DNA from 4 places in the Bacillus sp. PK6-013 genome. Region 3 is predicted to be linked to each of the others. Evidence: riboswitches for the same ligand, from Rfam matches in the RefSeq annotation. Region 3 holds a riboswitch; each other region holds the start of a gene.

Region 1 (7,319 bases), 1.9 Mb from region 3:
GACGCCTTCAGCGTTTCTACCGGGTCAGGCAGAAGCGAACGGTCACAGCCGATCACTTCGACTTTGATCATGTCGCAAAGACCGCTCGCTTTAGCAAGCTTGGCGATCCGGACGGCTTCCTCAGCCGTTTTTGCTCCGGCCGTATTCGGCAAAAGCGTATAACGGCTTAAATCAAGCTGCTCCAAAAAATTAGGCTGAGACTCTTCAAAAATATTCATCCGTCTGACGGCAAAGGTCAGGATCTCCGATTCAGATGCACTGACAGCCTCTTTTTGAATTTCAAATGACGGATACTTCCCTGTGCCGAGCAATAATCTTGATGAGAATTGACGATCTGCGATTTTTAACATAACGGTTTATCCCCCTCCGACAAAATGAACGATTTCGATGACATCGTGTTCTTCCAGTTTGACTGTTTGATATTGGTCTTTTCCGATAATCTGCCTGTTTCTTTCAACAACGACAACACGATTTTCCAAACTGTAGGATGCGAGCAAATCGTAAATCGTGCCGCCGTCATCTCTCCACTCTATTTTCCGGCCGTTGAGCTGAATGTTCACCTGTGCACAGCCTCCTTTCGCTCCGCTTTAAACGCCTCGGCCCACTCTGTTTTGACCGGATTGCCGAGGATCATGTCAGCTATCATCTCACCGGTTGCAGGTGCCAGGAGGATGCCGTTTCTGAAATGTCCGGCAGCAAACAATATCCGGTCATTTTCAGGGTGTCTGCCGATATATGGATTGCCATCCCCTGTTTCCGGGCGCAATCCGGCCCAGCATTGGTCGATGTTCATGGATTCAATGTCAGGGAGCATCGACTTGGCCTTTCGGATCAACTCCTCGATTCCGCCAAGTTCCGGCTGTTCATTCCAATCCCCGGGCTTCATTGTCGCGCCGACGACAAGCTTTCCGCTATGGCGCGGAACGATGTAGCAATGATCATGGTAAAGCGTCCTCGTCAAAGGGATGCCGTCATTCCACACAGACAGGCACTCCCCTTTGACAGGATAAAAGCTTTTGTCTATGCCGATCTGTTTAAAGAAAGCACCGCTCCACACACCGCTTGCAATGACAACGTGCTCCGCCTCCGCGGTGCATGAAGCAGCAGTGACGCGGACGGCCCCCGCTTCAGATTCGATCGATAAAACGGGGGTAAACTCGAAGACCTCGGCACCGAGAATCCGGGCCCCCCTGGCAAATGCCCTGCACACTGCGGCCGGTTCGACATGGATGTCGTCCCGAATGAAATTAGCGCCGAGAATCCCTTTTCCGGCATGCGGTTCCAGCTCATATACTTCAGCGGCTTCAAGCCATTCCACTGAATCCAGTGCAGCCATTTGCATCAGGTGTTCGCGGTCGCTTTCTGAAAATGCCAGCTTTAATATCCCTCCGTCATGCTTTCTGATATCGATGCCGCTTAAGTCTTTCAATTCGCCCGTCAGCCGCTGATAGGCTTTTTGGCTGGCTCTGGCAAATTCGAAAAAGGTACCGGGTTTATCGCATTCCGCATGGGCGCCGAGCATGCCCGCCGCCGCGCTCGTCGCTTTTTTGCCGACTTCTCCGCTTTCAAACACGGCCGTTTTTTTCCCCGCTTTCGCAAGATGGTAAGCGATGGATGTCCCGATGATGCCTCCGCCGATCACGATCGTATCATAGCGCTTTCTCATATGAATCTCCCTTCGCGAGACAGGCAAGCCGCGCGGCCGCCTCATCCGGTCTGTCATGAGAAAAGATCCCCGACATCACGGCGATGCCGTCTGCCATTTTGACTTCCGCCAGTCGTTGTTCGGTAATACCCCCGATCGCAATGACCGGAATGCGGACAGCCGCCTTCACTTCAGCCAGACTGAGAGCTCCTCTTCCTTTCCGGCCCTTTTTACAGTCCGTTTCAAAAATGTGGCCGAACAGCACGTAATCTGCACCTTCAGTTTCAGCCTGAACCGCTTCTTCTGGCGAATGGACGGACTTTCCGATTTTCAAATGCGGAAAACGGCTCCTCACACTTTTGACGGAAAAGCCGTGTGAAGGCAGCTGAACCCGGTGAATGTGATGAAACAAAGCGATATCAACCCTGTCGTTGATGATCAGTTTCCGCTTATCAACCCCTTCTTTGGCAAGGCGGTCGATTAAACTTGATATTTCACTTACTTTTTTTGATCTTTCCCTGATATGGATAAAGTCAACGGCATTTTGAATCGAGATGATTTTTGCAGCAAGCTCTTCCACAGAGTGCTTGTCATCGGTGATCGCGTGCAGATGCAAGCTGATCCACCCCGCTTTTTGACCAGCTTTCTTTTTGGTAGGCCATATCCCAGAAGCTGTATTCGTAGAAGCTGGAGATGACGAAGTTCTCCTTCATCTTCGCGCGCGTTTTCTCATCGGCGTTTTCAGCCAGCTCATCGAAGCGGTTGATCTGTTCTGTCACAAGTTCTTTAAACCAGTCGCCTCCGTATGTCGCGATCCATTCCTGATAAATCGCGCTGTCAGGCCTGCACGTTTTTAACGTTTCGCCGACGTCATAATAGAGCCAATAGCAAGGAAGCAAAGCGGCCAGTATTTCCGCAAAACTGCCGCTCACGACAGAACGGTACATATGCGATGTGTACGCATACGCTGTCGGCGACGGCTGAAACGACTCCAGTTCTTCCTTTGTGATTCCCAATAGATCGGTGAATTTCCTATGGAGCGACATCTCGGCTTCATATGTGCCTTTCGCGTGTTCAGCCATCCGGCTTGTCGTATATAAATCGCGAGCATATGCCGCACCAAAGGATTGGACTTTGGCAAAGTGGGTCAAATAGTAGGAATCCTGCATGACATAGTATTTAAATCGATCAACCGGAAGTGTGCCGTCTCCAATCCCTTGAATAAACGGATGGACAAAACTGCCTTCCCACCATTTTGCAGCGCTGTTTCGGCATTCTTCTGAAAACTTCATTTCGAGGCTCCTCCTTCGATTCTGAACATAAAAAAACCACTTTCCCGCAAGGAAAGTGGTTTGGAATTTGCATAAATACATACTCAAATACCGTGCCACTTCCCTACGCAGGTTTGAACCTGTTCAGGTTATGAGGGTCTAAAAGTCACACTTTTATCTCAGCCCTTATCAAGGACTCCCCTAGTGGAAAACATTTCTTGTTCATTCAGTTTATACTTTTATCTTATCACGAATTGCAAAATGGTCAAGCATCAGTCTCCAAGCGTTTTTCTCAATTCCGCAATATATTCGCGCGAACCGGTGGCGATCAGCCTGTCACCCAATTGCAGCCTTGTATCCCCGTGGGGCACGATGCTGTCCACCCCGCGGAAAATTCGGACGAAGATAACATCTCCCGTAAACGGAAACTCCCTTAACAGAACACCGTCAAATCGCTCATTGCTCATATTGATCTGATACAGCGACGCATCCTGGTTCGTCAGGAGTTTCATAACGCCAGGCGCCTCGATAAGCGCGCGCAGCAGCGTTTTTGTAGAAAGCAGAATAGAGAATGTATCAATTCCGTTATCTTTCAGTCTGGATTCGGCGTCTGGAGAATCTGCGCTGGCGATAATTCTCGCGACTTTCTGCTCCTTCGCAAAAAGCGCGATCCCTGTATTGCGCTCTTCGCTGCCAGTGGCCACGACGAGTATATCCGTTTGGAAAACGCCGAATGATTGAAGCGTCTCGTATTCATAATCAGGCAAAACTTCAACATCAAACACCGGATCCGCCAGATTTTCTTCCTTTTTTTCCTGCCGGACATGCAGGATTCTGACGTGATAATCTTCCGGAGAAAGTTCGAGCGTGACTGGCAGCGTCATTTGATTTGCGCCGATAAAGGTGATCGTCTTTTTCTCTTTTTCGCTTTCCGTTTTCGGCATTAATTTTTTAAAGCCGGTCGGTGTGATGATGCATGTAATGACAGCGACCAGAATCAGCGCGCCGGACATCTGCGCGTCAATGACGCCGATGCGCTCGCCGATCGTTGTCGCCGCGATCACCAAAGAAAGCGTGGAAGTCAGGAGAAAACCGGAAGCCAGCACGGTTTTCATGTCATACCACTTTTTCAAAAACAGCACCGGAACGACTTTGCTGATTAACAGAGCCACAAACAGAAGCGGGATCATCACTAAAATTTTCGGATTGCCAAACAGTGACCAAATGTCCAATTTGACGCCTGTCATCACAAAGAAGATCGGGATGAGGAATCCGTATCCGAATGAATCGAGCTGCTGAACGAGCTCCTTGTTCGGCGAAAGCAGCGAAACAAGCACCCCGGCCAAAAACGCGCCAAGTATGTTTTCTGCACCGAGCGACTCGGACAGCGCCACAAGTACGATGATCAGCGTAAATATCGCCCTTGTGCCGATCTGGATCGTTCCTTTTGACAGCACTTCGACAAAAGGCCGCTTTTTAAATATCCTTCCGAACAGGTATAAAACGACGCCGGCGGCAAATAAGATCATCAGCAGCCACATATTGCTGTTTTCGTCCCCGTAGATTGAGGCGAACACTGCAAGCAGAATCATCGTGACAAGATCGGCAATGACGGCGACAAGCAAAATAATCTGGCCGATATTTGTCTTCATGAGACGCTCTTCTTTCAGCGTCGGAACGACAACCCCGAGCGAAATTGTCGAAATGATCAGCGTCATTAAAAAGGCGTTGTCAATAAATCCTGCCATGACAAAGCTGTAAGAAAGGCCGAGCGATAAAATAAAGACGGCAATAAAGATGACCGAAGCCGTTTTAAATGTATTCGGCGCTTCCTTTCCGCTTGGAAGCAGCTGCTTTTTCTTTCCTTTTTCAAATGCGGAAAAATCGATTTCAAGCCCGCTTAAAAACATTAAAAAGATAAATCCGAGCATCGATAAAGTTTCGAGCCATGTATCGTGCTGGGCGACCAGATCGAACCCGCTTTTTCCGATAATAAGACCCATGATAATTTCAGCGACAACCACCGGTATGCTTAACCTGAAACGGTGCAGCAGGATGGGCGTTAAAAATGCGATAATCAGTACGACAACTAAAGATGAGACAGATGTGTGCTCCATAAACTGGTACCTCCTCTAAAACCGGTTTCCGGGTATGATTAGCGTTCCCTTTTTTAAAAATAAAAGGGACATCTTTTTAGACATTTTCATGTGGGAAAAGAACCGTCTGAACTCTTTTCTCACAGGTGTAAAAATCGATTTTAACAATGCTCGCTCAGAAAAAAAAGTAATATGCCTGATTTTCTCCGGCGAAAGTCGCTGAAGCTTGATTTATATATGGACTGGGCAATGTATATACATACGCAGACAGGAGGCAGAAAACGCATGAAATATGATGTAATCGGCGATATTCACGGGTGCTATGACGAAATGATTGCGCTGATTGAAAAGCTCGGTTACTCGCTGTCATCGGGGTTTCCCGTTCATCCGGAAAACAGAACACTTGTCTTTCTCGGGGATTTAACAGACAGAGGGCCAAAATCGCTGGAGGTCGTTGAATTTGTAGGACGGGCCGTTGAAGAAGGAGCTGTGCGATATGTGCCCGGCAATCACTGCAATAAGCTGTACCGTTTTTTCAAAGGCAATCCGGTGAAGCTGCAGCACGGGCTGGAGACGACGGCGGCGGAATACAGAAACCTTCCGAAACATAAACAGAAGGATATCAGAGACCTTTTCATGCGCCTTTATGAAAACGCCCCTCTTTATGAGATCCTGCATAACGGCGAACTTGTCGTCGCACATGCCGGCATCAAAGCGGAAGACATCGGCAAAAAGCCTGTCGGAAAAGTAAAACAGTTTGTGCTATACGGAGATATTACAGGAGAAACGCTGCCTGACGGACGGCCGGTCAGGCGGGACTGGGCCGCTCATTACAAAGGCGATCCGTGGGTGGTGTACGGCCACACTCCTGTCAAACGTCCGCGAATGATACATCATACGATCAATATCGATACCGGTTGTGTATTCGGCAACAGGCTGACCGCTTTCAGATACCCCGAACTGACAACCGAATCTGTCCCCTCTTCATTGCCTTATGATGAGTCAAGATTCCGTATGGAGCCATAAAAAAAGAGAGCTTAATTCAGCTCTCTATCAACTGACTCATATCATGCGCAACCGGCGCTTGAAACGTCAGCTCTTCCATTGTGAAGGGATGAAAAAACGTCAGCGTCTCACTGTGGAGCGCCTGCCGATTGATGAAGCCACGGGTTCCTCCGTACAGCGTATCACCGCACAAAGGATATCCGATATGACTCATGTGAACTCGGATCTGATGGGTTCTCCCGGTTTCCAGACGGATGGAGACATCCGTCATACCGCTGAAGCGCCTGTTCACCCAAAAATGCGTCACCGCTTTTTGCCCGTCGGGGATCACCGCACGCTCGATGATGCTCGATGATTTTCTGCCGATTGGCGCATCGATCGTTCCCTGCTCTTCTGCGATCAAACCGTGGACGACCGCCCGATATTGCCGTTTGACGGCTCCCTTTTTTTGCAGTCCCGATAAAAGCGAGTGGGCGAAGCGGTGCTTGGCTACAAGCATGACACCCGATGTGTCGCGGTCAAGCCTGCTCACCAGGTGAACGGTCGCGCGCACGCCCGTCCGCTGGTAATAATGAATCAGACCGTTCGCCAAGCTGCCTGATGGATGCTCGCGCGAGGGAATCGACGACAGGCATGGCTGTTTATTTAATACGAGGACATGGTCATCTTCGAACAAAATATCAAGCGGAATTTCTTCCGGGCGCAAAGATTCGCTCATTTTTTCCGGAGGGAACTGTATGACGAGCTCGTCCCCTTTTTGAAGAACGTATCTGACCGTTACATGCCCGCCGTTTACCAAAAGATCCCCGCCGCCGAATTTGATGTCCGTCAGCATCCTTTTTGAAATGCCCAGCCGCTGGACGTATTCTTTCAAAAGAACCCCGCTGTCCTCTTCTGTTATGATCTGTTTCATCAAAAAATCGCTCACAGCAAACCTTCCTATTCTCCTTTTCCGATAAAGGAATCCTGGACCCTTTTCCAAAACGGAAACGGCCGAAAGCGGGCAAACCTGATATTTTCGTTTGCGACGCGGCATTGAATTGACTTGACGTCTTTATGCAGCAATGTCAAATGGTCAATCGCGACTTGAAACGTCACATCATTAATCGGTTTAATTAAACAAGTGTGGTGCTCAGGCAGAATGAGCGGCGATCCGACCGTCCGAAACACCCGGTTGTTGATCGACGCCATTTCAGCCAGCTGGACCGCTCTGATGGACGGATGAATAATCGCACCGCCGAGCGCCTTGTTATATGCCGTGCTTCCCGATGGGGTCGATAAGCAAAGGCCGTCGCCGCGGAA
Region 2 (7,319 bases), 2.0 Mb from region 3:
TACGATGAGCTGAAACCGGAGATCGATGCCGTTACAGCAAAAGCTGCGCAAAAAAACAACAGATATATCAAAACGACTTCTATTGGAAAATCGGTCGAAGGCCGTGATATCTATTTGACAGTGCTTGCCAAAGATAAAGCCGCTGTCGATAAGTATCAGAAGGTGACTCACCCTGCCATGCTCAATGACCCGAAGAAATTGCAGGCCGACATTAAATCCGGCGCATTTGGCGACTATCAGGTGCCGATCTGGTTGAACAATATTCATCCGAATGAAGCGCCTGGCGTCGATGCGATCATGAATTACTTTAAGTCAATGGCATTGGATAAGAGCATGACGTACGATACAGTCCTGCCGAATGGCAAGAAAAGCAAGACAACGTTGAATATAGATGATGCATTGGAACATGTTTTTTTCCTGTTCGTTTATACGGACAACCCGGATGGCCGGGTTCATACAACACGTTCCAATGCTGAGGATTTCGATTTGAACCGGGATAATTCTTATCAAACCCAGCCTGAAACGCGCAGCGTAACGGAACAAATCGCGAAGTGGTCGCCGCTGTCTTTTCTGGATATGCACGGGTTCGATGCCAATTTCCTGATTGAGCCTTCTACTCCGCCTCATAACCCGAATGTTGAGTATGACCTTTTGATTGACCACATGGTGGAACAGGCAAAGGCTATGGGTGAGGCCGGGATTGCTAATACGAAGTATGACTACTATCACGTCCCTTATGAAGAACATCGGAAAACTGCGAAAGATCCAAATTATGTGTCAAAAGGCACGGCTTCGGGATGGGATGATGCATCTGCAGCATATACCGCTGCATTCGCCATGTATCACGGTGCGATGGGTCACACGCTGGAAACGCCCGAGTCGAATGAAGAGTCTACCAAAGCTCTGTATTACAGTTCTGCGGCAGCTGCAAAATATGTAGCGGAAAAAAAAGAAGAACTGTTTCTGAACCAATTAAAAATATTCGAGCGCGGCGTGGACAATATCGATGATCGCGCTGTCGATCATTACTTGGTCAACGCCAAAAACGAAGAGATCGGCCGTCCGCGGCAGGGCAATCAAAACTTCTTCCCGGAATATTACGTACTGCCGGTCGATAAAAATATTCAAAAGAATGTGTTGGAAACCTATAAGATGGTTGAGTACTTCCTTCGCAACGGCGTAAAGATTGAACGATCAACAAAAGCGGTAACCGTTGACGGAAAAACATATCCGGCAGAATCATTTATTGTAAACATGCACCAGGCAAACCGCGGCCTCGCGAACTTGGTCTTGTATGATGGAATAGATGTATCTGATTATGAAATGATAGCCGGTGAGATGATTCAAAATTTCCATGATATGCGAGGTTTTGACCGTTATGTAATTCGAGATGCCGGGGTGTTCAAAGGCAAGACTTCTGCCATCACCTCCGTGTCGTTTCCGGGGACTAAAATGCCAAAACGCTCAGCTTATGTGCTGATCCAGAACACAAGCAATGATGCGATAAAGGCAGTCAACGAGTTACTGGCAGCCGGCAAGACCGTTACAATGCTCACCAAGAGCGGATCAGGCTATCAAGCGGGCGACTTCGCGGTTGCCTACAAGGACCTGGCCCCATTGGCTTCCAAGTACTATCTTGACGTGAGCGCATCCGGCCATAAGAAACCAAGCGGCAAAGTCCTCAAGGCTTCTACTGTAGGAGCACTGGGTGAAGCGGCATATGTACTGAAAAATCTGGGCTTTAACGTCACCCCAGAACAGGCGGGCGCAGATGTGCTTGTCAATACGTTCGACTCTTCTAAATATGTTAATAAAGGAAAGCCTTACATTGCATTTGGAAACATGGGGATGACGAATGTTCAGAAGTGGATCCCCGGATTTTCTTTTAAAGGACCTGAATGGGAGAGATACGAAGGCGTCTTCTTGGCAAATGTCATGCAAGATCATGCTATTACAGCTCCTTACAATAAACAGGAATACTTCTACACAGTCACTGGTTCTTATATTACCGCTGTTCCTAAAACGGCAAAAGTGCTTGCGGTGATTGCTGATGAAGATCACTTCTTCAAGGCAGGCTGGTGGCCTGGACATGATGCTGCCAAAGGAAAGATTATGGCTTTCACGTATAAAGATAACAACAAGAACTTAACTGTTTTCGCTAACGATCTAACCAATGACGATCATCCGCAGCATCAATATCGGTTGCTGGCGAATTCGATTTTCAATGCCGGTCCCGGAAAAACCGAAAATGCTCCATCATCAAAACGATGAGAGGCTGGACAGCTGAAGTGCAAGCGGCTCCTGCAGTGGAGGTGTCTCGTCTAAACAGCTGGATAGACAAGCTTTGGAACGAACATTGAACCATCGTTAGCAGTGCCATGATTTTAGATCATGCTGCCTTTCTTTTGAAGGGCAGTTTTTTCGTGTCTGACGGGTCTTCATCGGTTGCTTTGCTTCTAGTCAAAGGGCAGGAAGCTTCCGTAAGTGCCTGCTTTTCATATGCGGCCATATGCTTCCAGCCTTTCTTGAATCCTCCCCATTTTTTTATGCAGAAACTTAAGGTTAAAAAAGACGATAAGTGTTCCGGATAGGGCTGATAAGATCATTGCAGGAAAACTGAATTTTTCTATCTCTGCGGCAGCGGTCAGCAGATAGCAACAAAATGGCAGCATAAAGATCGACGTTAATATGCCGGGTACATAATGTTTAAATCTGAACCATAGGACGATGTGAACAAGGAAATGAACAGTAAAAGCAAAAAAGAAACCAAACCAGATAATATATTGATTAAAATAAATACTGAGAACAGTTACACCAACAGCTAGTATAAATTCTTCGAGCACAGCGCAAACAAAAGAAGCGGTTTTGGCATGTCCGAATGGAGCTTTTTTCAGTTGTTTCAGTTTGCTTCGATATCTTTTGCCCCATGCCTCGACCATCACCATCTCTTCAAAATCATGCAGTATAAATAATATCGGCAGCATCCAAGCCATAAATTGCATGTTTTCCATTTACATTCCCCCTCTTATGTGCCACAATTGTGACATTTCATAGAGAACAAAGTCAATGAGCCAACGAAAAGTGCTACATTGCCATAAAAAGCGCGACAGGAGAGAGAATATGAAGCAAATGCCCTCAAAAACAGCTCAGCAATCTAAAAGCTGGCTGACGCTATCATTGTTGGAGCTTATGAAGGAAAAAAGCTTTTCAGACATCACCATTACAGAGATAGCGGAAAAAGCGCAGCTTGACAGAAGAACATTTTATCGGCATTTCCATTCAAAAAAAGATATATTAGACCGCTATTTTGAGCAGCTTTGCAGTGAGTATTCCAATTACATTGTTCAGGAAAAACATATTGACTTATCCAGTCTTGGACATGCATACTTCAACTTTTGGAGCCGACATGCCGATTTTTTACAAGCCCTTCATCAGAACCATTTGTTTTATTTGATTGTTGAGAAATATAATGAACTTCTACCGGATCTTCATAAAAAATTTAAAGAAGAAACCTTTCATTTTAAAAGCAAAATCGACTTGGAGTACGGGCTTTCATTCAGCGCAGGGGGCTTTTGGAACATCCTTTCAAAATGGTTTGAGAGAGGCCGGAAGGAAACTCCTGAAGAAATGAGTCATATTCTGCAAGGAATAGTAGATTCATTTTTAAACAAGCAAGCTATCGAAAGGTGATCTCATGTTGGTATATGAGTGCTTTAAGCGTTTAGCCTTCTTTCTTAATTTCTGCTTGTGCTTACGGCCAATCTTCGGTACCGTTAATGCAAAGACCCTTGTAATATAGAGAACAGGAGTGAGGTCGTTGTTGAATACGGTGAAGATCAGAGGGGTGGCCATCGGAGAAGGAGCCCCGAAAATTTGCGTGCCGCTCATCGGAAAAACGCATGAACAATTGAAAGAAGAAGCTGCTTTTCTTCTATCGATTAATCCGGATCTTGCCGAATGGCGGGCGGATTTTTTTGAGGATGTCGAAGACGTTGACAAAGTGAAAAAGGTATTGGCTGACATCCGGGAGATCTTAAAGGATATCCCGTTGATATTTACATTTCGCAGCGCGGAGGAAGGCGGCGAAAAAGAAGTCAGTAAGGAATTTTACTTTTCCTTGAATCATGCCGTAGTCAAAACAGGGCTGGCAGATGTGATTGATGTCGAGCTGTTCAATGAAGAGCATCATGTGGAAAAACTGGTTCAAGCGGCTCATATGCAGCATGTCTTTGTCATTATATCCAACCACGATTTCGGGAAGACGCCGAGAGCGGAAGAGATCGTTTCCCGTCTCCGAAAAGCCCAGGATCTTGGCGCCGATTTCCCTAAGATCGCGGTGATGCCTGAAACACCGGCAGATGTGCTGGTGTTGCTTGAGGCGACTCATATGATGCATGAGCGGTATGCGAAGCGGCCGATTATCACGATGTCGATGGCCGGAAAAGGCTTGATCAGCCGGCTCGCCGGAGAGGTATTTGGCTCGGCCGTGACGTTCGGCGCAGCGAAAAAAGCATCCGCACCTGGCCAAATTGAGGCGACGGATTTGAAACATATACTTGATGTGCTTCATCGCAATTTATAATAATTGGGTGTGCCGCTATAGTGAAAAAGATTCATATATTTTTCCATCCTTTTCACTTGCCAAATCGGTGTGTTACGATAAAAAATGAATTGAATAGCTTTACTAGGGGTGCCCGACTGCGGGCTGAGAGAGAAACATGTGTTTCTTAACCCTTTGGACCTGATCTGGTTCGTACCAGCGTGGGGAAGTAAAAAGGATTCGGGAGAAGATGGGGAATGGGTATGGTCCGTCTGTCTTCCAGTGATTTTACTGACTGTAAAACCAGGTTCATCATATGATCCTGGTTTTTTTGTGCTGGTGCTGTTCCGGAGTTTCGTCCTGATCAATTTTTTAGAGGGGAAGGATTTTTACATGAAACAGGAGTCAGTACAGCAAAAAAACATCTCGATTATGTCAAGTTTTTCAGGGAGCCGCAAAGTGTATGTCGAAGGGGCGCGACCTGACATTCAAGTGCCGATGAGAGAAATTTCGCTAAGTCCGACGACGGGTTCATTTGGCGCCGAAGAAAATCAGCCTGTCCGCGTCTACGACACGAGCGGTCCCTATACGGACGCGAATGCAGAGGTTGATATTCTTAAGGGGCTGAAACCTTTGCGGGCGACCTGGATCAGGGAGCGCAGCGATACCGAAGAATATGAAGGCAGAGAAATCAGACCGGAGGATAACGGCTATAAAAGCAAAGAGAAAGCGAGCAACAGCTATCCAGGGTTGAAACGAAAACCGCTGCGCGCGAAAAAAAGTCAAAATGTCACCCAGCTGCATTACGCAAGAAAGGGGATCATTACGCCCGAGATGGAATTTATCGCGATCCGAGAGCATGTATCTCCCGAATTTGTTCGTGATGAAGTGGCAAGCGGACGGGCGATTATTCCGTCAAACATCAACCATCCGGAAAGCGAACCGATGATTATCGGCCGCAACTTCCACGTGAAAATCAATGCCAACATCGGCAATTCCGCTGTCACCTCTTCGATTGAAGAAGAAGTAGAAAAAATGACATGGGCCATCCGCTGGGGCGCCGATACGATGATGGACTTGTCCACAGGTAAAGATATTCATACAACGAGGGAGTGGATCATCCGCAATTGTCCAGTTCCTGTAGGGACTGTGCCAATTTATCAGGCGCTTGAAAAAGTAAACGGCGTCGCGGAAGATCTCACTTGGGAGATTTACCGCGATACATTAATCGAGCAGGCTGAGCAAGGCGTTGATTATTTTACGATTCATGCCGGCGTCCTTCTTCGGTATGTGCCGCTGACGGCAAAGCGCGTCACTGGAATCGTATCCCGCGGCGGGGCAATTATGGCGCAATGGTGTTTGGCTCATCATGAGGAAAGCTTTCTGTACACGCATTTTGAAGAGATTTGCGAGATTATGAAAACATACGATATCGCATTTTCGCTCGGGGACGGCCTTCGGCCCGGCTCGATTGCGGATGCGAATGATGAGGCCCAATTTGCCGAATTGGAGACGCTCGGCGAGCTGACGGAAATCGCCTGGAAGCATGATGTTCAAGTGATGATCGAAGGACCGGGACACGTGCCGATGCATAAAATTAAAGAGAATGTCGACAAGCAGATGGAAATTTGCAAAGAGGCGCCGTTTTACACGCTCGGCCCGCTGACGACCGATATTGCACCGGGCTACGATCATATTACATCGGCAATCGGAGCGGCGATGATCGGCTGGTACGGCACGGCCATGCTTTGCTATGTGACGCCGAAGGAGCATTTGGGACTGCCGAACAAAGACGATGTCCGCGAAGGCGTCATAACATACAAAATCGCGGCCCATGCGGCTGACCTTGCCAAAGGGCACCCCGGCGCGCAAATCCGCGATGACGCGCTTTCCAAGGCGCGCTTTGAATTCCGCTGGCGGGACCAGTTCAATTTGTCGCTCGATCCGGAAAGAGCGCTTGAATACCATGATGAAACCCTTCCGGCGGAAGGCGCCAAAACGGCACACTTTTGTTCAATGTGCGGGCCTAAATTTTGCAGTATGAGAATTTCCCAGGATATTCGCGACTATGCCAAGGAAAACGATCTTGATGAACAAAAGGCTATTCAAAAAGGATTGGAAGAGAAGGCGAAGGAATTTAAAAAAGCAGGCGGCAGCATTTACAGTTAAAAACGGGCAATACTGCAGATGAAAGGGGAACCTTTCATCTGTTTTTTTATAATATGGGGTTGACAGGTCGGAATAATATGAATTAGTATGTTGTTTAATATTTCGGAAAATTTCATCAGCGCTGATCGGTCAACCGAAGGCTCTTATCTCAATTGGGATAAGAGTTTTTTATTTTCAGTTTAGAAAAGAAAGGGGAACAGGATGTCTTTATCAATTCGTGTAAAAGAAAAAGCATTTGGAAACGGCAGCCTTAAAACAAGCGTGCTTCAAGACGTGAAACTGACGGTCGAAAACGGCGAATTTCTGACTGTCATCGGTCCAAGCGGATGCGGGAAAAGCACGCTCTTAAAAATCGCTGCCGGTCTTGACGGGAATTATGAAGGGCGAATCAGCATGAACGGAAGAGAAATCAAGGACCCGGGGATTCATCAAGGTTTTATCTTTCAGGAGCATCGGCTTTTTCCATGGCTGACGGTCGAGCAAAATATCGCCGCAGATTTAAGCCTGAAAGAACCGGCGGTGCGAAAAAAAGTCGATGAATTGATTGAAACGGTGCGGCTGAAAGGCGCGGAGAAACAGTATCCACGCGAGCTGTCCGGAGGTATGTCGC
Region 3 (7,319 bases):
ATACCCATTCAGAAGATGTCTGAATGGGTATTTTTTAAAATATTTTATGCTCCTGATCCCCGGGATGCCAGAAGTACCTGATCTCCTTGAGAAGCCGCTTCCGGTGCATGGTTTACGAATGAAAAGCTGATAACTGCGCCTAATACAACTGCTGTTAATAATACTTTTTTCATTTTATTCTCCTCCTCTTCCAGCGAGCTTGCTCGCCTTGTCTGTTTTAATGTAAAAGTATATGGCTTCTTCATATAACTTTTCTCGCCTGTAGTAATTCGCTACATCCATCAATAATTCCTCCAAATCTACCCAGGCTTTTTCATTTTCTAACTGGTGAACATAGTCCTTGATTATTTCCAGTTTATTCTGTGTATCAGAATATAATGTATATAAAATTTTGAATTTCAATTCGAAAATTTCGCTGTTCATTTCCCGGGATTTTTTAAAGCCCACTTCGATCCATTTAAATGCTTGTTTGTGTGCGTTGGTTTTGAAAAGAGACCTTGTGTTTTCATAAACGCAAAGAAGGTAAGCATACTTGGCTTTCGTTTCAAAATCTTTGATTGCAAAAGCTTTATTGTAATACTTTAGCGCTTCCTCCTGCTTGTCTTCCTTACTCTTCAAAAAGCCCATATTATAGTAGGTACACGGTAAAAGGAATTGGTCGCCGATTTTTTCGGTTTTTTCGATCGCTTCTTTTAATAATACTTCACTTTCGGAGAACTTAAATTGGTCAATATAATTGAGCCCGATCAGCATTTTGCAGTTGATGACCCGCTTGGCATACCCGTCATACCCTTGAAAGATGCCGGAGGCAATGTTGATGTGATGAATCGACAGCCATGTCGCTTTTAAGTTGTAATACAAAACACCGATTTTATAATGAAATTCAGCTTTTTCAATTTCATTTTGAATGACGCTCAGTCTTTTTTCCGCTATTCTGAAAAAATTGAGCGCTTCTGTATGGTTTTGCTTGTAGTCCTCATAAATCCCTTTAAACAGGTAAAAATAATAATTCAGCTTGTCGTCCGTACTTTTTGGATCTTTGTCTTGAAAACTGATGGCCTCCAATTTTTCGGTGGAAGATTGGGAGATATCTTCAAGAAGGAGCCTTAAGCGAAAATCGAGCATTTGATAATAGAGTAGAACGTCATGATCTTCTTCCATTTTTTCAATTGCTTTATCTATGTCATCTTTCATTTCGATTGAGCCTGAAATGTCTCTTTTTTTCATCAGTATGTACCAGTCGTTGAGCATATTGGCGACTTCTTGTGAAGCCACGGCTTTGGCCATTCTCTTCCCTCCAATCTTTGTGAATTTTTTGTAAATTGAAGTTCTATTAATCATAGCATAAACTGCTGCCGTCTGTGAATAACGCTGAAATGCAAGTTCGCCGGTGAAAAGTTCATTTCTGAAATTAAATCGTCATTTTCCAAAAAAAGTGCGCGAAAAAAGCGAAAACCGCGCCAAGCGGAATACAGGAGATCATTGCGGTTCCGTTGACCAGCCCGTCAGCTCCGCTTATTTTCAGGGCTTCCCGGTAGCCTATTAAAAAGTGGATGATCGATAGGACGTAACATAAGAGCATCATATAGTAAGGGTTCATTTGCATACCTCCTCTATTCGCTTTACTATATTACATTCAATAGAGGCGAAGATTATGCCTGTTTAAACAGGAAAAAGAACAAAATATTATAGACGAAAAGATTTTCAATTACAATACATGTTTTTAAAAATATTTCCACTATAATCAAAATGAAAGATAAATTTAGGGGGTCATAAGAAATGAAAAAAAGGCTGATGTCACTATTGGTCTGCATCCTGGTTTTAGTGCCGGCAGCTGGTGCTTTTGCCGCGCCGAAACAGGCCGAGCTTCAAGAGTATCTTGAAGAAATAGGAATGACAGAAAAAGAATTGGAAGCTTATTTACAGGATACATATGATGAAAGTTTAAAAGATTTTGAGTCGGTGGAAGAGTTGAAAGATTTTTTAGGGGAAAGACTGACTAATCAACTTTTGGCATCCTATTTAAAAGAATACGGATTGAGCGAAAAAGAAGCGGCTGACCTTTTTGTTGAAAATGGCTATATGGAAAGCGGCCAAAACATTCTCGACGTGTTTATGTTTGAATACGAATTGGACGATGCGCTTTTCACTGTGACATATGAAGAAGACGATTTTCAGATCGGGAACCTGTTTCAAGAATTGGGTGTGGATGATCAGGAGTGGGAAAGGCTCGTGAATCATCTCCGAAAGGTGCGCGATAAAAATCCAAACCTTGAAAATGATTTGATGGCTCTTGGAGAACGTCTTGAAGCGGTAGCCGATTTCGAGTCTGTATCAGAGCTCTCAGCTCAGGATATCGCTGAAATGCTATCCATTTTAAACGATCTTCAGAAGACGCTTGAAGTGAAAACAAAATACTATCTTGTTAAAGACGGAAAGAAAAAAGAAGTGTCTTTGACAACGCTTGTCAGCGCGGAAGATCTGAAGGGAGCAAGCCTTCTGGTGGAAGTATACGATCTGCAAGGCAACTTCATTTTGGATGTATTGCTGACGCCTGACATGATCGGATCTGATTTAATTCATGATACAGGGTCAAAAGTGAAGCAAACCCAAACGGCTGTCAAACATGATTCAAAGCCATCTCATGTGAAAAAGACGGTTAAAGGTGCAAAGCTTCCAAAGACAGCCGGGCATTACGCGGAATGGTCGATCTTAGGCGCCGTTCTGATGTTTGGCGGATTCTTCATGATCAGAAGGCTTCGCAAAGCGGCTTAACATGTCACTTCCCATTCTAATTATGTAGAGAATGGGAAGTTTTTATAAGGAGTGAAAGGAAATTAAGGCACATCGAAAAAAAATCATCTGGCTCGCAGCTATTGTGATGGTTGTGTGCGGCGCTTATTTTACAACAACGAATGTGTTCAAGTTAATGCACGGCTACGCTCTTTTTTCATTTCAGCAGATGAAAGAAGAAGAAAAGCCTGAAAGACCTCCGATTCAGACGGCGAAAAAAGAAAAAACGGTGATTGATCAAACATTTGAAACCGGGGAGAAAATCGGCGATCTTGTCATTCCGAAAATCAATGCAAGGATTCCTATATATCACGGGACAGATGAAGACGAGCTGCAAAAAGGCGTGGGCCATTTCGCTGGTTCCGTTCTGCCTGGAGAAGATGACAACTCGGTTTTATCAGGCCACCGGGATACGGTTTTCCGAAAACTCGGCCGAGTGGGGAAGGGCGATCAGTTAATTGTTGAAGCTTCCTACGGAACTTTTACATACAAAGTGAAAAAGGTGCGGATCGTGGATGCGGATGACCGGACGGTGATTGTACCAAAGCCGAGAGCAACATTGACGGTTTCCACCTGCTATCCTTTTGACTTTATCGGTTCAGCACCGGAGCGGTATATATTGGTCGCAGATTTGATTAAATCATAAAAAAACAGCGGAATCTCAGGCGAGTCCGCTGTTTTTTTATGCTATCTCATGTCTGATCTGTTTTCCAGGAGTTTTGGCGCGGTTAGCAGCAGTAAACAAAGGACAATTGTGCAGACAATGAAAGACGGAAGCATATATGTTCCATTATATACCAAGGAATAAATCCATACCGGAGTGCCTTCAGGCGCATAGTTTCCAAAAAAGACAGCGCCGCTGATGACATGAGCGAGAAATTTCAGTCCGCTTCCGAGAAAGACGGCCAGCGTAACATAGAAAATGATCTTTCCTTTTTGTTTCTCGATTGAAGCGTTTCTGATCGATCCGGCAAAAAAGCCGCCGATACCCGCGGCCGTAGGCGCGATAAAATAATCAAGAAGAAGCTGCAGAGGATGATAAACGTAAAATCCTCCAGTGACAAACTGAAGCAATCCGGCTAAAAACCCGGTTGCCAGCCCTGCCTTCAGCCCCCATCTAAAGGAAATCAGGAAGATCGGAATCATCATGACTGCGATTGAACCGCCTTGAGGCATTTTTAAAAACATTCCGGACACCATATCAAGTATAAGTGCTATTCCTGTCATAAACGCAATTTCAATCAGCTGTACAAGTTGTTTAGATTGATTCATCATAACCCTCACTTTTGATGAACAAAGGGATACTGGACTTCTTTCCCAATAAAAAAAGCAATGCGGGGAAGGAGTAGGAAAGTTTTCCACGCACTGCTTTGGATGCAATTAGAAATGACTTTGCCACATCCCTACGCCAGCGTTAACTAACAGGTTCAAAGGGTCAGAACGGTCGTTCACTCTCAGCCTCGAGGCTCCCCTTGTGGTCATCAAGTTATTTAGTTATATTCTACTATACTAAAAAAAGAAACGGACGACAAGCTGATTTTTCGAAAAATTTTGCTTAATTTCTCCAATATGTAGCAATGCAAACATCTTTTCCTTTATAATAGAACGTATTCGTACGTACAAGATCAGTAAAGGGTTGATCTGATGAGTGAACCTACAAAATACAGCATGGTGAAAAATAAAATTAAATCGTGGATATATGAAGGCAAAGTGAAGCCGGGGGAAAAAATTCATTCGGAAAACGAATTGATGAAAATATTTGATGTAAGCAGGCACACGATCCGGCAAGCGATTGGCGACCTTGTTCATGAAGGGCTTTTATACAGAGAGCAGGGCTCAGGGACGTATTGCTCTCACCGTCTTCAGCTTTCTGAAAAAGGAAGGGAAAGAAATAAGATGATCGGGGTTATTACGACTTACCTTTCAGATTACATTTTTCCTTCTATTATAAGAGGAATCGAATCGTCACTGTCCAGCGAAGGATACACCCTTGTCGTCGCGAGCACCAATAATGACATTGAAAAAGAAAAACAATGCCTTGTGAATATGCTCGATAAAAAAATTGCTGGGTTGATCGTGGAGCCGACGAAAACAGGAAGCTTTAACCCGAATTTAAGTTACTATCTGACGCTTGAACAACATCATATTCCGTATTTGATGATCAACCAATTTTATCAGGAGCTAAATCCGCCCCATTTCATTTTGGATGATGAACACGGCGGCTTTATCGCCACTGAGCATTTGATTAAACTCGGCCATGAAAAAGTGTTCGGTTTCTTTAAACAGGACGATATGCAGGGCGCCAACCGGATGAAAGGATTTATCCGTGCTTTCAGAGAAAACGGCTTGTCGTTTTACCCTGAAATGGTCGTGACGTACACAACAGAGAACAAAAAACAAAAAACGATAGCTGAAGCCAGGAAGCGGCTTTCTTCATCAGACCGTCCGACTGCCATATTCTGCTATAATGACGAGATAGCGCTTTTGGTGTTGGATGTCGTGAGGGAATTCGGTTTGAAAGTGCCGGAAGACATTTCGATTGTCGGATATGACAACTCACATTTGAGCGAGGCATCTGAAGTGAAGCTGACGTCAGTCACTCATCCGAAAATGCAGATGGGGATTGAGGCGGCAAAATGGATGATTGCCAAAGTTGAGGGACGCAACACGAATCAGCTTGAACATTCCACCGTCTACAAACCTGAACTGGTTGTCAGACATTCGACCGCCAAGCTGAAAAGGTAGGCTGCACAATCTTTATCCGCCAACCAGCGTGAATGAAAATGAGAAGAATATATATTCTGTTACAAAGCTCCGGAATGAGGAGCTTTTTATTCAAGTAAAAGCTGATAACGGAGAGTTTAATGTCATCCTCGAAGCTTTGGACCATGTGCAGCTTTAGTAAATCAATTTTTAAAGACCGCTGTATACTTTTATATAGAAGAAAGCAGTAAGAAGAAATAAATGCTGTCAACTGCCTGAGGTCGAGATGATCAGGAATCATCTGAGTCCAAATCATTTGATTATTATTTTTTTAAAAAAGCTATTGTGAAAAACGAAAATAGATGTTATATTAGTATCCGCCCCTAAAAAGGAGGCTTTATAAAAACAACTTCGAAAATCTTTTGAAAAAAGTTGTTGACATTCACGATGATAGAATGTTATATTAGTAAAGTCGCTTCTTCGAGAGGCGGAAATGATCTTTGAAAACTAAACAAGACAAAACGTACCTGTTAATTCATTAAATAAATCGCACACATGTTGTGCGTAGTCATTATCAAACTTCATGGAGAGTTTGATCCTGGCTCAGGACGAACGCTGGCGGCGTGCCTAATACATGCAAGTCGAGCGGACAGATGGGAGCTTGCTCCCTGATGTCAGCGGCGGACGGGTGAGTAACACGTGGGTAACCTGCCTGTAAGACTGGGATAACTCCGGGAAACCGGGGCTAATACCGGATGCTTGATTGAACCGCATGGTTCAATTATAAAAGGTGGCTTTTAGCTACCACTTACAGATGGACCCGCGGCGCATTAGCTAGTTGGTGAGGTAACGGCTCACCAAGGCGACGATGCGTAGCCGACCTGAGAGGGTGATCGGCCACACTGGGACTGAGACACGGCCCAGACTCCTACGGGAGGCAGCAGTAGGGAATCTTCCGCAATGGACGAAAGTCTGACGGAGCAACGCCGCGTGAGTGATGAAGGTTTTCGGATCGTAAAACTCTGTTGTTAGGGAAGAACAAGTACCGTTCGAATAGGGCGGTACCTTGACGGTACCTAACCAGAAAGCCACGGCTAACTACGTGCCAGCAGCCGCGGTAATACGTAGGTGGCAAGCGTTGTCCGGAATTATTGGGCGTAAAGCGCGCGCAGGCGGTTTCTTAAGTCTGATGTGAAAGCCCCCGGCTCAACCGGGGAGGGTCATTGGAAACTGGGGAACTTGAGTGCAGAAGAGGAGAGTGGAATTCCACGTGTAGCGGTGAAATGCGTAGAGATGTGGAGGAACACCAGTGGCGAAGGCGACTCTCTGGTCTGTAACTGACGCTGAGGCGCGAAAGCGTGGGGAGCGAACAGGATTAGATACCCTGGTAGTCCACGCCGTAAACGATGAGTGCTAAGTGTTAGAGGGTTTCCGCCCTTTAGTGCTGCAGCAAACGCATTAAGCACTCCGCCTGGGGAGTACGGTCGCAAGACTGAAACTCAAAGGAATTGACGGGGGCCCGCACAAGCGGTGGAGCATGTGGTTTAATTCGAAGCAACGCGAAGAACCTTACCAGGTCTTGACATCCTCTGACAACCCTAGAGATAGGGCTTCCCCTTCGGGGGCAGAGTGACAGGTGGTGCATGGTTGTCGTCAGCTCGTGTCGTGAGATGTTGGGTTAAGTCCCGCAACGAGCGCAACCCTTGATCTTAGTTGCCAGCATTCAGTTGGGCACTCTAAGGTGACTGCCGGTGACAAACCGGAGGAAGGTGGGGATGACGTCAAATCATCATGCCCCTTATGACCTGGGCTACACACGTGCT
Region 4 (7,319 bases), 880 kb from region 3:
GTCCGAAATATTTACATTTTACAGAATGCCCGATTTATAAAAAAAGAGCCGCAGTGCGGCCCTGTAAAAAACCCTCTTAAAAAATGAGCAAAATTCCCGCTGTGACTGACGCCAGACCCGCAAAATAAACGAAGTCTTTTCCGGAAAGCCGCGCTGTTTGATAGTAGGTGCGGTCTTTTGCACCGGTAAACCCTCTCGCTTCCATGGCAACGGCGATTCTTTCCGACTTGCGGATGCCTTGCGAAAACAAAGGCAGCGCATAGCGAATAAACGCCTTCCAGCTGTTTTTTTGCTTATAGCCCCTGATTTTGTGCGCCGCCTTCATTTGCGAAAGCTCAGACTGAAAAAGCGGGACAAAACGGAAGCCGGCCAGCAAGCCATAAGCCCATTTAGGCGACAGCCTGCATTGATGAACCAGGCTCATAATAAACTGCGTCAAATCGGTTGTTGATGTAAACAAAAGACCGTATGTGACAAACCCGAGCATCCGGAGCGCGATTGTCAGCCCATTGCCGACGCTTTCCTCGGTGACGCGGAACCAGGCCCATTCCCAAATCGTTTCCTCGCCTTTTCCAAAAGCGGCCATCATCCAAAAGACGAGAATAAAAAAGACGAGATAAGGCAACAGCCGCTTACTTAAATAAGACAAAGTCCATCCCCCGAAAAAAATTCCGATGGCAACCGCAAACAGCCAAATGAATAGAGTCGGTTTCGGATTTGAAACAAACATGAGCAAGCACATGACCAGGAGGTGGGAAAAGAGCTTGGCGCTCGGGTTCAATGCCGAAAGAAGTGAACCATTGCTTTTCATACGGGAACCCTCTCCTTTCTTTCATGCATGAACCGGTAATGAAGCGGCGGTATCAATGAAAAGCGGCGGACGAGGCCTTGATCAGAAAATAATCGATACGGCGTTCCTTGAAATGCCGCTTTCCCTTGATGAAACACGATGACACGGCCGGAATGCTCATCTACGATGTCCATGTCGTGCGTCACCATCACAATCGTCGTTCCCCGTTCCTGCCGTTCCTTTAACCGCTTGATTAATTCTTGCGCCGTCCTTTCGTCCTGACCGAATGTCGGCTCGTCAAGCAGCAGCAGATCCTGGTCAAACAAAAGCATTGTCGCAACGCTTAAACGCCGTTTCTGCCCGAGGCTTAATGTAAAGGGGTGCGCTTTTTGATGAGCGTCAAGTCCGAATTCCCGCAGCAATTCAGCCGTTTTCTTTTCGACCCGGTCCTCCGGCCATCCCCGCTGCCTCGCCCCGAACGCGATCTCGTCAAACACCGTGTCCCGAATAAATTGAAGCTCGGGATTTTGAAAAACAAAGCCGGCCTTCTCATAGAGCGTACGGTCGGACCATTTCTTCAGCTCCCGATCCTCAAGATAAAGGCGCCCTTTTTTGACGGCTTCAAGCCTGATCAGACTTTTTAAAAACGTACTCTTTCCGCTCCCGTTCTCGCCGATGACCGAAATCCATTCTCCCCTTGGAATCTCAAGGGTGATGCCGTCGGCAACGATCTTTTTCCGATAGCCGATCGCCGCGTCGTCTGCGCGGATCAATATGTCTCTGTCAGCTGTAGGCCTGTTTTTCGCCTCCTCCTCTTTCATTTTCAATGTAGAAGAGAGCTTGACGGCGAGCGGATGATCATCTTGTGTGATGACATCTTCCCATACCGCAGGGTACAGTTTCGGCTGCCAGATGCCCGCCGCTTTCATCTCCGGCTGAAAATGTTTCACGATTTCTTCCGGCTTTCCGTCAGCGATGATCTGTCCCTTTCCATTGAAAAGAATGACGCGGTCCATCCACTCGATACAGCCGTCCAGCACGTGTTCGACGAACACCATCGTCTGTCCGCTTTTTCGTGAAACGTTACGAAGCAAGGCAAAGATGTCTTTCCGGCTGGCCGGGTCCAGCTGCGCCGTCGGCTCGTCAAAAAACAGCACTTCAGGCTCCAGAGCGAGCAGGCACGCTAATGCCAGTCTCTGCTTCATACCGCCTGACAAGGTTTCGATCGGCGTTTTCTTATCTATCTTTAATCCGACTTGCTCCATCAGCTCCGAGATGATGCCGTCCATATCTTTTGGGGAGACAGACCGGTTTTCTAGGCTAAAAGCGATTTCCTCATCAACATGAAGCATGCAGAACTGCGAATCCGGATCCTGAAACATAACGCCGGCGCTCTTTCTGCGATTGACCTCTCCGCTGACCTCAGCTTCGACATGTTCAGGAATGATGCCGGAAAGCACGGACAACAGTGTCGATTTGCCGCTTCCGCTCGGACCGAGTATCAGCACTTTCTCTCCCTGCCCAATCGACAGCGAGACCCGGTCTAGGACTGTTTCAGGACGATGATAAAAACGGACGGAAAGGTTACTGCATCCGAGAAATGAACGCATCGGCATCATCCTTCTTCCGCTGTTCCTTCATGATCTCATACTGATTCAGGACGCCCGTTTTCGCAAGCGCTTCGACAACGGCTTTTGCCAGCCAGCCGCCGAGTACAATGCCGCTGATGATTTGGATGATAAGCGTCATGATCAGCGTTTGCGTCGTATAGTAGGCAAAACCGTTCGCCATCAGGCTGTATGTCATGCTTCCGACCGCGGCAAGCGCACCGGAAAGCATAAGGGTAAACAAGTTGTAACGCTTATAGCGAAAGATCGCAAAAGCGATTTCCGCACCGGCTCCCTGGAACACACCGATTAATAATGCTGACAGTCCAAAGTGGCTTCCGGTCAGCAGTTCGACCGCCGCAGCTGCCGTCTCGGCAATCAGCGCCGCACCCGGTTTACGGATGATATAAGCGACAATCGGGCTGGCGATCACCCAAATGCCGAACATAAAGTTCGCTCCGACAGGCCCGACAATAGCTGAAACAGGGATCCACAAGGTGGACCATCCTAAGTAAATGACGCCGCATGCAACGGACAAGATCACTGCCATCACGACTTCTTTCATGTTCCAATTCATCGTCTCACCGCCTCCATTTCCACAGGCCAATCTTCAACTGTATAAGCCATCTCCCAAAAGCCGTATTCAAGCTGACAGCTTTGCAAAAAAAGCTCCTTCATTTTTTCTTTTTCAGCCTTGCCCGCTGTTTCGGCCCATTCATCCAGGCGGGCGCAAAACTTCGTCGTGATTGAATCGGTTCGGTCTCCGTAAAAACAGATCCAGTCATAAAATGGATGCGACGGGTCAGGCTGAACGTCCATCATCAGTTTTTTTCCGATCTCCCAATATGTCCACGGACAAGGCAGCAAGACGGCTAATATCTCTCCCAGCGTGCCTTCGTGCGCCGCCGTCAGCATATGGCGGATATAATGATGGGCAGAAGGCGCAAGCGGATAGCCCTGCAGAGATTCATACTCCACCCCCGCGGCCCGGCACAGGTTGTTGTGCGGGTGCACTTCGCTGTTTAATACAAATGAAATCTGCTCATGAAACATCTCCATGTCTTTCCGGTTTTGACACTTGGAAATTGCAATTCCGTAGATTTGAATAAAAGCGTTCAAATACTCGTAATCTTGCTTCACATAATGAATAAGCTGCTCCTTTTTCAGCTTGCCGGACGCCAGTCCCAATACAAACGGATGCTCAAAAATGGCTTCAAAAATAGGGTCTGCCTCACGGCGAAGTTCTGCAGAAAAACTCATGTAGATAGCCTCCTCAGCAATCGGTTTTATAAGGAAGGCACAGGGGGAGCGAGCCGCTTTTTACGCAAAAAAGCCGCCCCAAAATGGAGCGGCCTTTGTATGATGAAATCATAAAGACACCGGCTCCACTTCCCTACGCTAGTATGAACTAGATCAGGTTCAAAGGGTCCAAGATCGCTTCTTGTCTCAGCCGGCTTACGGCTCCCCTAGTGGACTTCCTATTACATTAACTTTTACTCTACACATCAATGATTATGATGTCAACCTGAGTTTTTCAGTTTTATTCTTGTATAGAACCGCCGGGTTTCATCCAGAAGATGCAGCGGGTAAAAATATTTATGGAAAAATGTTAATTTTCTGAAACCTTTTGCAGGCTTGTTCGTCTAATATAGTGAAGACAAAAAAATTTGGAGGGGATATTTATGATGATGTTTATCTTGATTTTGACAATGGCTGTGTATTTGTTCTATTCTTTCAGCAAAGACAACCGGCCGGCCAAAAGAAACAACAAGAATCATCAGACACTGACTGTTATTAGGGAAAACCCTTTTACCGCCCCTTCCAATGATGTCAATTGCTAACTTGATAGACAACAAGCAAGCCGCCCCATGACGGGCGGCTTTTTACGTTTTTAGGATTGAAATTGTTCCGCTTCAGTCGATCCCTTCAGTGCAGTGGTTGATGAAGTCCCGCCTGTCACAACCTGGGCGACTTCATCAAAGTAGCTCGTTCCGACTTCGCGCTGATGCCTTGTCGCCGTATAGCCGTGGACTTCGCTGGCAAACTCGGCCTGCTGCAGATCAGAATACGCCGCCATTCCGCGGTGCTTATATTGGCGGGCCAATTCAAACATGCCGTGGTTTAAGGCGTGGAAGCCTGCCAGTGTGACAAATTGAAATTTATAGCCCATTTCACTGAGCTGTTTCTGGAAGTTCAAGATGGTGTTGTCATCCAGTTTGGCCTTCCAGTTGAACGAAGGGGAGCAGTTGTAGGCGAGCAGTTTGCCCGGGAATTTTTCATGGATCGCCTGTGCAAACCGGCGGGCTTCTTCAATATTCGGCTCAGACGTTTCACACCAGATCAAATCAGCATACGGCGCATACGCCAAACCTCTCGCAATCGCCTGATCAAGACCCGGCTTTGTTTTGAAGAACCCTTCCGCTGTTCGCTCTCCCGTCAAAAACGGCGCATCATATGAATCGACGTCGCTTGTGATCAGGTCGGCCGCATTCGCGTCCGTACGGGCAATAAGAATGGTCGGGACTCCCATCACGTCTGCGGCGAGGCGCGCGGCAATCAAATTACGCACCGCCGTTTGCGTCGGAAGCAGCACTTTCCCGCCCAAATGCCCGCACTTTTTCTCAGACGACAACTGGTCTTCAAAGTGAACTCCCGCGGCGCCGGCTTCAATCATACCTTTCATCAGCTCGAACACATTCAGCTGTCCGCCGAAGCCTGCTTCAGCATCGGCCACAATCGGAGCAAACCAATCGATGTCTTCTTTTCCTTCCATATGGTGAATTTGATCGGCGCGCTGCAGCGTACGGTTGATTTTTTTGACAACTTCCGGCACGCTGTTTGCCGGATAAAGGCTTTGGTCAGGATACATGCTCCCTGACAAATTGGCATCGGCCGCCACCTGCCAACCGCTTAAATAAATCGCTTTCAATCCGGCTTTTACTTGCTGCATGGCTTGATTTCCGGTCAAAGCGCCCAGCGCCGGCACGAAGTCCTCTGTGTGGAGAAGCTTCCACAGCTTTTCGGCGCCGCGCCTTGCAATCGTGTATTCAATCTCAAGCGTGCCCCTCAACCGAATGACGTCAGCCGCCTGATACGGCCTTGTGATCCCTTTCCAGCGTTCTTCATGCTCCCAGCTTTTTGCGAGTTGTTTTTCTTTCAGCATCGCACATTCCCCCATCATATTTTTTCATAAGCGGGTATCGTTAGAAATTCCGCGAATTCATCATCCAAAATCAGCTGTTCAAATAACTGTCCGGCCTCTTCGAACCGGCCGCTCCGAAAATGTTCTATGCCGGCTTCTTCGAAGATTTTCTGCATTTCTTCCTCTTTCATCATCTTGACCATTTCGGCGTTGACTTTCCGGCCATCGTCAAGAACCCCTTTCGGATGGCGAATCCATTGCCAAAGCTGGGCTCTGGAAATCTCCGCCGTTGCTGCGTCCTCCATTAAGTGGTCGATCGGAGCGGCGCCTCTGCCCGACAGCCATGAAGCTAAATAGCGGATGCCGGCGCTGATATTGGTACGGACGCCTGCTTCTGTAATCCGGCCTTGCGGTACTTCCAGCAAGTCTTTTTCCTCGACCTTTACGTCTTCCCGCTTTCTATGAATCTGGTTCGCCGACGGCATATGCTGATTGAATACATCGAGCGCCGTTTGAATCATGCCGGGATGCGCGATCCATGTTCCGTCATGGCCGTCTTTTACTTCACGTTCCTTATCTTCGCGGATTTTGGCAAATGCGGCTTCATTGATCTCAGGTTTGTCTTTAGCGGGAATTTGCGCCGCCATTCCCCCGATCGCATGGACGTTGCGTTTATGACACGTTTGAATCGCCAAGAGGGAGTACGCTCTCATGTTTGGAACCGTCATCGTCACGGCTGAGCGGTCTGGAAGAATGACTTCTTCCCTGTTCCTGAATTTCTTAATAAAGCTGAAAATATAATCCCACCTGCCGCAGTTAAGTCCGGCTGAATGCTCCTTCAATTCATAGAGGATTTCATCCATTTCAAAAGCCGCCAGGATCGTTTCAACGAGAACCGTCGCTTTAATCGTCCCCTGCGGAATGCGCAAGTCGTTTTGCGCATACACAAACACGTCGTTCCACAGCCTTGCTTCCAGATGGTTTTCGATTTTTGGAAGGTAGAAATAAGGGCCGCTTCCTTTTTTGATCAGCTCTTTTGCATTATGGAAAAAATAAAGGCCAAAATCGAACAGGCTTGCTGACACGGGCTTGCCGCCGATCAGCACATGCTTCTCTTCCAAGTGCCATCCCCTCGGTCTTACAATGATGACGGCGGGGTTTTCTTTCAGCTCATAGCGTTTGCCCTGTTCATTCGTAAAAGAAATCGTCCCGCGAACCGCGTCCCGCAAATTAACCTGGCCTTCAATGCAGTTTTTCCAAGTCGGCGAGTTCGCATCTTCAAAGTCGGCCATAAAGACTTTGGCTCCTGAATTTAAAGCATTGATGACCATTTTTCTGTCGACCGGGCCGGTGATTTCAACCCTGCGGTCCTCCAAATCCCGGGGGAGCGGGGCGACCGTCCAGTCCGCCTCGCGGATGTGCTTCGTTTCCGCCAAAAAACCGGGATTCTTCCCTTGATCAATTTCAGCCTGCCTGATCGTTCGCAAATGCAGCAATTCCCGTCTTCTTCCCCCGAAATGTCGTTCAAGACGTCCGATAAACTCCAGCGCTTCTTTTGTCAAAATCTCTTCATACTGCGGATTCATCGATCCGGTTATCTGAGTTCTCTTCTCCTCTGTTTTCATGTCTCCCTACCCCTTTACATGCATTGTTATAAAACAGTTTGCTTACTCGCCTTTTTTGGAAAGACAGCGCTCACATTCCATAAAGTAAGATTCAGCCTGCTCCTCCATCTTTTCACCGCATTCAGGGCAAGTTTTTTTTGGAAGCGTTCTGAAAA

Evidence for each region. A riboswitch is a leader RNA that binds a small molecule or an ion and turns the genes downstream of it on or off. The one in region 3 is predicted to bind thiamine pyrophosphate.
Region 1: linked by a shared signal. The riboswitch ahead of tenA (thiaminase II) and the one ahead of thiT (energy-coupled thiamine transporter ThiT) in region 3 are both predicted to bind thiamine pyrophosphate.
Region 2: linked by a shared signal. The riboswitch ahead of thiC (phosphomethylpyrimidine synthase ThiC) and the one ahead of thiT (energy-coupled thiamine transporter ThiT) in region 3 are both predicted to bind thiamine pyrophosphate.
Region 4: linked by a shared signal. The riboswitch ahead of tenA (thiaminase II) and the one ahead of thiT (energy-coupled thiamine transporter ThiT) in region 3 are both predicted to bind thiamine pyrophosphate.

The regions. Positions count from the first base shown of each region.
Region 1 covers NZ_CP096417.1:2,963,377-2,970,695, forward strand. Annotated here, with positions in the region: gene M1E03_RS15040 (thiazole synthase) at 1-350, opposite strand, end outside; gene thiS (sulfur carrier protein ThiS) at 357-560, opposite strand; gene thiO (glycine oxidase ThiO) at 557-1,666, opposite strand; gene tenI (thiazole tautomerase TenI) at 1,650-2,261, opposite strand; gene tenA (thiaminase II) at 2,236-2,937, opposite strand; TPP riboswitch at 3,021-3,129, opposite strand; gene M1E03_RS15065 (monovalent cation:proton antiporter family protein) at 3,189-5,033, opposite strand; gene prpE (bis(5'-nucleosyl)-tetraphosphatase PrpE) at 5,298-6,038, shown strand; gene M1E03_RS15075 (RluA family pseudouridine synthase) at 6,055-6,930, opposite strand; gene M1E03_RS15080 (NAD kinase) at 6,957-7,319, opposite strand, start outside.
Region 2 covers NZ_CP096417.1:3,299,353-3,306,671, reverse strand. Annotated here, with positions in the region: gene M1E03_RS16745 (M14 family metallopeptidase) at 1-2,271, shown strand, start outside; gene M1E03_RS16740 (HXXEE domain-containing protein) at 2,496-3,011, opposite strand; gene M1E03_RS16735 (TetR/AcrR family transcriptional regulator) at 3,121-3,690, shown strand; gene aroD (type I 3-dehydroquinate dehydratase) at 3,818-4,582, shown strand; TPP riboswitch at 4,677-4,785, shown strand; gene thiC (phosphomethylpyrimidine synthase ThiC) at 4,934-6,709, shown strand; gene M1E03_RS16720 (ABC transporter ATP-binding protein) at 6,911-7,319, shown strand, end outside.
Region 3 covers NZ_CP096417.1:1,049,750-1,057,068, forward strand. Annotated here, with positions in the region: gene M1E03_RS05265 (hypothetical protein) at 45-173, opposite strand; gene M1E03_RS05270 (response regulator aspartate phosphatase) at 175-1,287, opposite strand; gene M1E03_RS05275 (hypothetical protein) at 1,412-1,600, opposite strand; gene M1E03_RS05280 (processed acidic surface protein) at 1,780-2,775, shown strand; gene M1E03_RS05285 (class D sortase) at 2,882-3,439, shown strand; gene thiT (energy-coupled thiamine transporter ThiT) at 3,481-4,065, opposite strand; TPP riboswitch at 4,177-4,276, opposite strand; gene M1E03_RS05295 (GntR family transcriptional regulator) at 4,438-5,538, shown strand; rRNA gene M1E03_RS05300 (16S ribosomal RNA) at 6,077-7,319, shown strand, end outside.
Region 4 covers NZ_CP096417.1:168,335-175,653, reverse strand. Annotated here, with positions in the region: gene M1E03_RS00860 (energy-coupling factor transporter transmembrane component T family protein) at 77-811, opposite strand; gene M1E03_RS00855 (ABC transporter ATP-binding protein) at 808-2,400, opposite strand; gene M1E03_RS00850 (ECF transporter S component) at 2,375-2,974, opposite strand; gene tenA (thiaminase II) at 2,971-3,657, opposite strand; TPP riboswitch at 3,771-3,875, opposite strand; gene M1E03_RS00840 (hypothetical protein) at 4,080-4,238, shown strand; gene aceA (isocitrate lyase) at 4,289-5,560, opposite strand; gene aceB (malate synthase A) at 5,575-7,164, opposite strand; gene yhfH (protein YhfH) at 7,207-7,319, opposite strand, start outside.